Regions from separate parts of the Faecalicatena contorta genome, predicted to be linked through region 1. Evidence: riboswitches for the same ligand, from Rfam matches in the RefSeq annotation. Region 1 holds a riboswitch; the other holds the start of a gene.
The links. A riboswitch is a leader RNA that binds a small molecule or an ion and turns the genes downstream of it on or off. The one in region 1 is predicted to bind thiamine pyrophosphate.
Positions count from the first base shown of each region.

Region 1 (4,867 bases):
CAGATCTTCGGGGTAACAGCAAGGGAACTGGAAAACTTTCTTTTGGGATATGCAAAAGTTTTTGGAATATATCACGATTATTTCCGTTATCCGCGATTGACAAGATATCAACGGGGGGACAATTACTGCGACCTGTGTGGTATGTGGATACCTAGATCATTTCCATACTTGATCTTCCGGGAAAGCGGGCAGGATTTTTCCCATGTATCATTGTGGGGGGCATACCGCTATTTTCAGCTGCTGCTGCAGAACAGGAGCGATACTCCGGCAGCGGGGCTTCTGATAAAAAATGGAGTAGAAGAAGAGGTGCTGAAAAGGATTCTGGAAGCCGGAAACAGGACAGGAGTTTACTGGCGGGAATCTGCTGTGACCAAGGATTTAATCCATTATATGTACCGGTAAATGCAATGGCGGCCGCGCATATACGGATTGAGTGGAGATGATTTCTTTCTGTAGTTTATAAAGACTTGAATCATGGTTAATAATTTTAGAGCTTTCGTTAACGAAGCCTCTCTTGTATGACGGTACATGAGAGGCTATACTAAAGTTGTCAGGCCGGACAAATATCAGAAAAGGAGATCTTGCTTATGAAAGAAAATCTGGGAGCGCATATAGCCGCCCTCCGCAAAGCAAAAGGTATGACGCAGGAGCAGCTGGCCTCGGCACTGGGGATTTCGGGGCCTGCAGTCAGTAAGTGGGAGACAGAAAGTTCCTGCCCGGATATCACATTACTGTGCCCCCTGGCAAGAGCGCTGGGCACCAATTTAGATACATTACTGCAGTTTGAAGAGTCACTGCCTGATGAGCAGGTTGCAGAACATATTAATAAAGTAATTGAAACCGGCAGAGAACAGGGGCAGGAGGCGGCGGAGGAGATGCTGCAGAAGCTGCTTCATCAGTATCCGGCAAGTGTACCGCTGAAATACAATGCTTCGGCGGTGCTGACCATGTTCGAGATGATGTTTCCGCTGGCATCAGAAGAAAAGAAAATACAGTGGAAGCAGCAGAGAAAAGAGCTTTTGGAATATATCCGGGTAAACGGGATTCCCGCATACCGCGACCAAGCGGTCATCCAGCTTGCATCTATGGCGCTGGCAGAGGAGGAACTGGAAACGGGAGAACGGCTTCTGAAGGAAATACCGGAATATACTGCGGATACTACGATGCTGTGGGCGCAGTTATATCTGAAGCGGGATGAAAAGGACAAAGCTGTGGAAGTGATACAGAAGCGTTTGTTCACCCTTGTAGGGCAGATGCAGAATTGCTTGCTGCTTCTGGCGGACGAGAAGGTACAGCCAGATGCAGAAAAAGGGCTGGAAATCTGTGAAGTTTACCGAAAGATGGAAGAAATATTTGGCTGTACAAGAGGAATGAGCGACGGAATATTTGCTGAGGTCTTTCTGCGGGCGGGAGAGAAAGAAAAGGCGCTGGACAGCATTGTGCGTTTTGTAGATGCTATTACGGGGCAGGTGATGCTGCCAAATCCGCTTTTATTCTCGGCGGCTGTCAAAGTAAAGGAAGGGCAGGAGGCTGCGTCAAAGGAAATGAGACAGATGATTCTGGAAGGGCTGCTTACCGATGGGGCAGTTGCAGAAATCCGGGAGGACGGAAGATTTCAGGAAGCAATAAATACGCTGCGGGATGGATTACGATGAGAGGGGACGCGCATAGTAACGTTACAGTTCAGCCCCCAATATCGGATATTTTTAAGTATTGACAAATAAAAAGAAACAGCGTATATTTATACACGTAAACTAAACAGGGGAGCTTATAGATAGGCTGAGAGGAAGTTGAGAACTTCGACCCATATACCTGATTTGGATAATGCCAACGTAGGGACTGATGTAAGATATTTACGGGAAGTGCCGATGGCGCTTCCCGTTTTTGGGTTTTCTTATACCGACTTTCCGGAGTTTACATAATGTTACTATGCACGTCCCCGTGTATAGCAGCGGCATAATTACATAAGCAATACCGATGAGAGTGAACAGGAGTTCATGAAGGGGTGCACCACCGCGGGTGTAGTTCTTTCATGAACTCTTTTTTTGCTTCCCAGCGGGATGCACACTTTGTTGAATAGTAACTGCATAAAAAGGAGGAGAAGATATGCTGAAAGTGAATGGCAAAGAAATCGATTTCAAGCCTGATACCACAATATCAGATCTATTGGAACAGCAGGGGTTCCCTGTTAATCGGGTGGCGGTAGAGCGCAATGGTGAGATTGTGCCCAGAAAAATGCTGTCCCTGACACTGGTTGAAGACCACGATGTTCTGGAGGTTGTCAGTTTTGTAGGAGGAGGTTGATGGAAAGATGCTGACCAGGGAAGAGATAAGGTGTGCGCTGGAAGAGCGCCATACAAAAGAAATACAGGAGCGGCTTTCAAAGGCAAAAGTGGCGGTCGCAGGTCTGGGAGGGCTCGGCTCTAATGTGGCTTTCTTCCTTGCCAGAATCGGAGTAGGGCACCTGCATCTGCTTGATTTTGACCGGGTAGACATTACCAATTTGAACAGGCAGCAATACTTTATGCGCCATATCGGAATGTACAAAACCGAGGCGCTGAAGGAGGAGCTGGCGGAAATCAATCCATACCTGGACATTACCACAGACTGTATAAAAGTGACAGAAGAAAATATAGCAGCTTTGTTTGCGGCGGATGATATGATATGTGAAGCCTTCGATGACCCGGAAGCTAAGGCAATGCTGGCAAACGGGATACTGGAGCTGTATCCGGAAAAATATTTGATTGCTGCTTCCGGTATGGCAGGATATGGAGAAAGCAATGCGATCCACACGCGGAAGATAACAGAACATTTTTATCTGTGCGGGGACGAAAAAACAGAACCATCATACGGCAATGGGCTAATGGCCCCCAGAGTGGCAGTTTGTGCAGCACACGAGGCAAACCTCATTACGGAGCTGATACTGAGATAACATGAAAAGCTATTCAAATAAAACAAGAATAATAGGAGGAGTTTAGAAATGGAAAATTGTAAAAATGATTCATTTGTCCTGGGAGGGCATACATTTGAGTCCCGTTTTATCCTGGGCTCAGGAAAATATTCGCTGGATCTGATCAAGGCAGCGGTAGAGAAGGCCGGCGCCCAGATTATCACATTGGCACTCCGCCGTGCCAATGAAGGCGGCATGGCAAACATTCTGGATTATATTCCGGAAAATGTGACGCTGCTCCCGAATACATCCGGCGCCAGAAATGCGGAGGAGGCTGTGCGTATTGCGCGTCTGTCCAGAGAATTGGGATGCGGAGATTTTGTAAAGATCGAAGTAATTCACGATTCAAAATATCTGCTGCCTGACAATTATGAGACGATCAAGGCCACGGAAATTCTGGCAAAAGAGGGCTTTGTTGTTATGCCTTATATGTATCCCGATTTAAATGCGGCCAGGGACATGGCAAATGCTGGAGCTGCCTGTATTATGCCTCTGGGCTCCCCGATCGGTTCCAACAAAGGGATCTGCACCAGGGATTTTATCCAGATCCTGATTGATGAGATCGATCTTCCGGTTATTGTGGACGCAGGGATCGGGAAACCGTCCCAGGCATGCGAGGCGATGGAAATGGGTGCAGCGGCCGTGATGGCCAATACTGCAATCGCCACGGCCGGTGATATCCCTGCCATGGCGGAGGCATTTAAAAAGGCAATTGAAGCTGGGCGTACCGCGTATCTGTCCGGTATGGCCCGGGTCATTGACAAAGGCGCAAGCGCTTCTTCACCGCTCACCGGATTTTTGCAGGATTAGGAGGCGGCAATGAGTACAGCAAATCATGTAAATGAAAGTATTTTAAATGAAGAGATAAAGGAACTGCAGAAGAAAAACCGGATTGACCATATGACTTATCTGCCGGGGATGGAGGTTCTGGAGTCCGGGATCCAGGAACAGGTGATCGCCTCCATGAATGCCTATGATTATACAAGGTATACTGCAGATGATGTGCGCAGGGCCCTTGCGCGGGATATGCGTACTCCGGAAGACTTTGGGGCCCTGCTGTCACCTGCCGCGCTGCCGTTTTTGGAAGAGATGGCGCAGCGTGCGCAGAGGGAGACCAGAAAACACTTTGGGAACGGCATCTACATGTTTACGCCGGTTTACATTGCAAACTACTGTGAGAACTTCTGTATCTACTGTGGATTCAACTGCCATAACAAGATAAACCGGGCAAGGCTGAGCGAAGAGGAGATCGATCGGGAAATGAGGGCCGTTGCAAAGAGCGGCCTGCAGGAAGTATTGATCCTGACGGGGGAGAGCCGGGCAAAATCAGATGTGGAATATATAGGAAAAGCCTGCAGGATCGCACGCAGATATTTTAGAGTAATCGGGCTCGAGGTGTACCCCATGAATACCGATGAGTATGCATATCTGCATAAATGCGGCGCCGATTACGTGACCGTTTTTCAGGAGACCTATCATGCAGATAAATATGAGACACTGCATCTTGCCGGTCATAAGCGGATATTCCCGTACCGCCTGAATTCCCAGGAACGGGCGCTGAAAGGGGGGATGAGAGGCGTCGGGTTTGCCGCCCTGCTGGGCCTGGACGATTTCCGAAAAGATGCATTTGCCACCGGCATGCATGCCTGGCTGCTCCAGAGAAAATACCCGCATGCCGAGATTGCATTTTCCTGTCCGCGGCTCCGGCCCATAGTAAATAATGACCGGATCAATCCAATGGACGTACATGAGCCGCAGCTTCTGCAGGTGGTGACTGCATACAGGCTGTTTATGCCCTATGCCAGCATCACCATATCCACCAGGGAATGTGCCCGTGTGAGAGATAATCTGGTCAAAATTGCCGCTACAAAGATCTCGGCAGGCGTGAGCACCGGGATCGGAGAACACGTAGAGGAG
Region 1 covers NZ_BQNQ01000001.1:4,197,326-4,202,192, reverse strand. The annotation lists gene MWG26_RS18835 (hypothetical protein) at 1-402, shown strand, start outside; gene MWG26_RS18830 (helix-turn-helix domain-containing protein) at 588-1,655, shown strand; TPP riboswitch at 1,753-1,856, shown strand; gene thiS (sulfur carrier protein ThiS) at 2,107-2,304, shown strand; gene thiF (thiamine biosynthesis protein ThiF) at 2,312-2,932, shown strand; gene MWG26_RS18815 (thiazole synthase) at 2,981-3,760, shown strand; gene thiH (2-iminoacetate synthase ThiH) at 3,770-4,867, shown strand, end outside.

Region 2 (4,867 bases), 900 kb from region 1:
AAAAGCTATTGCAACTTATGCATGTGTATCCTATATTATCTGTATCATATATCTCATATTGCAGGGCGTAGGTGATGGAAGTCAACCTTTAATGAGCCGTTTTTATGGTGAGAAGGATCAAGAAAGCCTGAGAGGAGTTCAGAGAATGGCATACATTTTTGCAATAATTCTTGCTGTTTGTGGTGGAATTATCATGTATGTAAACAGAGCAAATATTGGAGGGGTTTTCGGAGCTTCTTATGAAGTAAGTATTGAGATTTCTAAAATTGTACCTATATTTTTAGTGTCATTACCATTTGTTGCGATTACCAGAATAGCGACAGCTGGATTTTATGCTACTGAAAAAAGTGGATTGTCATACATTCTTACATTCATTGAACCAGTATTGATGCTGATATTTATGCTTGTTTTACCACCTTTATTTGGTGGACAGATTATGATATGGTGGAGTACGGTATTGGCACGTGTTTTTTCAGCGATTCTGGCATTCATACTAATAAAATATTGCGAAAAGGGAGATTTGCAATATGGAATACAGAAAATTTAACAATCAGATAGTAGCAAGAATAATCTAGGTTTATCTATTGTATTTTTAAGGACAGCCTCATAGCACAATAGGGCTGTCCTTTTAAAATTATGAAGCTAATTTTTAATAAATTCTAGTAGATTTTGATTGGAATAATCATAACTCTAATGAATATTCAGCATCTACCCACATCTGTAAATTCCCATCAAGATATAACCTTGCATATTCTAATGGCTCATCGATTGCAAGCGATGTCAAAGCACAATCAGATCCAGGTGTGGTTCTTAAATTTTTTTCTGCTTCCCAACAATCAATACGGAGTATATAGCCCGTATTAGTATATACATCAATGCTGTTGCACTGTGGATTGTATTCTGCAAATATTGTTCTCATCGTATCCCATCTCCTTATCATTTAATCAATCAGTAGTAGCAAAAATTAAGAAGCATTTCAATCAGTTCACCATGTCAGTTTTATTTTGTGTTATACTGTTTTATAGATTTTTCTTGCCCTTGTATTTGCCCTTATCAGAGTGCATAAACACTGATGGGACGATATAACACAAGGGAAATAATAAGGGAAAGCTCACCTGCGACAAATCCAGTGTTTTCAAGGGGTTGCGAAGAATTTAATAATAAAATATAACAGTTATTAAATTTCTTAAAACAGGTGAAATCTCAATCGGGATTTAGCGACGAGCTTTAGTCTCGGCGCGGATGGGGGCGCTCCATAAAGGGATAGCCGAAAACCTCCCGGAGAACATCCATGTCCTTTCAAAAACGCGGCCGCGGACCTAAGAAATTCTTGGTGGGAAACAGCCCGGAAAATGGAGCACCACTGACACATCACGAGAAATCCGATGATTTCTCGCGCTGGGTCAGCTGATTTTTGGATTCGGAATCCAAAAATCTCTCCATTTTCCGGGCTGTTTCCCACCAAGAATTTCTTAGGTCCGCGGCCGCGTTTTTGAAAGGACATGGATGTTCTCCGGGAGGCTTTCAGCTATCCCTTCATGGAGCTGGCGCATCCAACCGGCAGAAAAAAGCTCGTTTCTAAGGAGAGGCCTCAAGCGGGGGCAGCGTATGGTATTGAATTGGCGGGACTTTTATGCCCCCAGTAGGTGTACATAAGCAATGGGTTACGGTTCCAGTATCAAAATAATTCAATACACATCTTGAAGATGAAAAGATACGCATAGCCAATCCACATCCGCTGCCCTGGTCCGGGATCCCACCCGGTTGGCGAGCTTTCCTGTCGATTGGATGAGCCAGCTTTATGACAGGGAGGCCGGGGAGGCGCTGGGGCTGTATATGCCGTTGCGATATGCTGGAGTGCGCTTAGTGATTCTTGAACAGCCGATGCCAGATAGGCGGGGAAAAACTTGATCTCCAAATCAAGTTTTTGCTGAACCCAGCGCGGGAAATCATCAGATTTCCCGTGATGTGTTCAGCGTACCCGCCTATCCGGCATCGGGTGTTCTAGAATCACTTAGCAGCACGGGTGCATATCGCAACGGCATATACAGCCCCAGTGCCTTCCCGGCCTCCCTGTCATGAAGCGTCCCCGTCCGTCGACAAGTCTAAAGCTTGCCGACTAAATCCCGATTTTATAAAAGTTATAGTTGAAATTCTTTGAGAATAGAGTATAATGATTACTGTAAAACCTGGAAAGGGGAGCTTGCATGAAGCAGGCTGAGAGTAAGCTGTATTGCTTAGACCCATAACCTGATTTGGATAATGCCAACGTAGGGATACATTGAACTGCATTTTATGCGGATATGCCTTATTTTGGTGTATCCGCATTTTTACATTCAAAATAACGATACACAGGAGGTAGGTACCATGATGAGAGAATGTTTTGACAAAGTTAGGGAAAAGTCACCGCTGGTGCATAATATTACCAATTATGTGACAGTAAACGATGTGGCGAACATCCTGCTCGCATGCGGCGGCAGCCCGATTATGTCGGATGAGCCGGAGGATGTGGTGGATATCACATCGATCTGCGGGGGACTCAATATCAACATCGGGACACTGAACCAGCGGAGCATCCGCAGTATGATCCTGGCGGGTGAGAAGGCCAATGAGCTGGGGCACACCGTGCTTCTGGATCCCGTGGGCGCAGGGGCCAGCAGTCTTAGGACCGGCACGGCGAAGGAATTGATGGCAAAGATAAAATTCGATGTAATCCGGGGAAATATTTCGGAGATCAAGACACTGGCCCAGGGGAGCGGTACGACAAAGGGAGTGGATGCAGATGTGGCGGATGCAGTGACGGAGGAGAACCTGGAGCAGGCGGCAGCCTTCGTAAAAGCCTTTTCAAAAAGCTGCGGCAGTATTGCAGCTGTGACCGGGGCAATTGATTTGGTCAGTGACGGAGAAACCTGTTATGTGATCCGCAACGGGCGTCCCGAGATGGGCAGGATTACGGGAACAGGGTGCCAGCTTTCCGGTATGATGACCGCCTTTATTACGGCGAATCCGGATCATAAGCTGGAAGCGGCTGCGGCTGCAGTCTGCGCTATGGGGCTTGCGGGAGAGACCGGATTTGCACGAATGCAGGACGGGGATGGAAATGCAACCTACAGGAACCGCATTATAGATGCTATTTATAACATGACGGGTGAAGAACTGGAAAGAGGTGCAAACTATGAAGTGCGGTAAGGAAGAGCTGCTCTTATATGCGGTAACAGACAGAAGCTGGCTGGGAGAGTCCACACTGTACCAGCAGGTGCAGGATGCTCTGGAAGGCGGCGCTACTTTTATCCAGCTGAGGGAGAAGGATCTGGAGACGGAGGCTTTTCTGGAGGAAGCCAGAGAGATTAAAGTGCTCTGTAAAAAGTATCAGGTTCCTTTTGTCATCAACGACAGTGTTGAGATTGCACTGGCCGTGGATGCGGACGGTGTGCATGTAGGCCAGAGCGATATGGAAGCTGGAGATGTGCGCAGGAGGCTGGGAGAAGATAAGATCATCGGCGTATCCGCCCAGACGGTAGAGCAGGCCCTTCTGGCACAGAAACACGGGGCCGATTACCTGGGGGTAGGGGCTGTCTTTCCTACCGGCTCTAAGGCGGACGCGATAGAAGTGGATATGGAAACGGTCAAGGCGATCTGCGGAGCAGTGGATATTCCGGTTATCGCAATCGGCGGCATCGGCGCGGGCAATGTCATGGAACTTGCCGGCAGCGGTATCTGCGGGATTGCAGTCATCAGCGCACTCTTTGCACAGCAGGATATTAAAGAAGCGGCGCGGGAACTGAAGACATTAACGGAAGCGATGGTAAAGGTGCCTTCTGAGGACGCAGCTGTATCCGGGCTTCAGGAGAAAAGATGAGGCGGATACAGGGGGCAGTATTTGATGTAGACGGAACACTTCTGGACTCCATGGAAATCTGGGAGAATCTCAGCGAGAGATATCTGGAATCCATGGGTGTGAAACCAGAGCCGGGACTGAGCAGAATCCTGAACACGATGAGTACAAGGCAGGGAACACAATATCTGATTGAACACTATGGACTGCAGCTGGATATCCGGCAGGCCATGGAGGGGATCAATAAAATGCTGTACGGGTTCTACAGCTGCGAAGCCCCTCTCAAAGAAGGCGTGCCGGAATGCCTGGAAGAACTGAAAAGGCAGAAGATTCCTATGATTGTTGTGACGTCCAGTGACCGCGTGAATGTAGAAGCAGCGTTCACAAGACATGGAATTCTGTCCTATTTTCAGGAGATCCTGACCTGTTCGGAGATGCATACAGATAAGACAAAGCCGGATATTTTCCTGGAAGCGGCACGAAGGCTGCAGGCAGCCCCAGTAGATATCCTGGTTTTCGAAGATGTTCTGCATGCCCTGAAGACGGCAGGAAAAGCAGGCTTTCAAACTGCTGCCGTCTACGACAGATACAGTGCCGGACAGGAGAAGGAAATTAGAGAAACAGCCGATTATTATCTGAAAACATTTAAGGAATTCAGTACCTGCGCAGCAAAGTGCACGGCACGGGCTGAACAGTAACTGAATTCAGACAGGCCACCAAGAAAAGGAAAGCAATAAACCCAGCGGCAGACCGGGGGCACCACTCTCTGCCGCTCTATAAAATTAATGCAGACATAAAGAAAGGAAACAAAGATCATGAGAACAGCATTAACAATCGCTGGAAGCGATTCCAGTGGAGGCGCCGGCATCCAGGCAGATATTAAGACGATGACAGCAAATGGCGTGTACGCCATGAGTGCAATCACCGCGCTTACCGCTCAGAATACGACCGGCGTAACAGGAATAATGGAAGTAACACCAGAATTTTTAAAGGAGCAGATGGACTGTATTTTTACAGATATCCGGCCGGATG
Region 2 covers NZ_BQNQ01000001.1:3,301,373-3,306,239, reverse strand. The annotation lists gene MWG26_RS14885 (MATE family efflux transporter) at 1-547, shown strand, start outside; gene MWG26_RS14880 (DUF6061 family protein) at 683-919, opposite strand; TPP riboswitch at 2,186-2,294, shown strand; gene thiM (hydroxyethylthiazole kinase) at 2,368-3,189, shown strand; gene thiE (thiamine phosphate synthase) at 3,176-3,859, shown strand; gene MWG26_RS14865 (HAD family hydrolase) at 3,856-4,533, shown strand; gene thiD (bifunctional hydroxymethylpyrimidine kinase/phosphomethylpyrimidine kinase) at 4,651-4,867, shown strand, end outside.
Region 2: it holds a riboswitch for thiamine pyrophosphate, as region 1 does, so the genes downstream of both, thiM (hydroxyethylthiazole kinase) here and thiS (sulfur carrier protein ThiS) in region 1, are expected to answer to the same signal.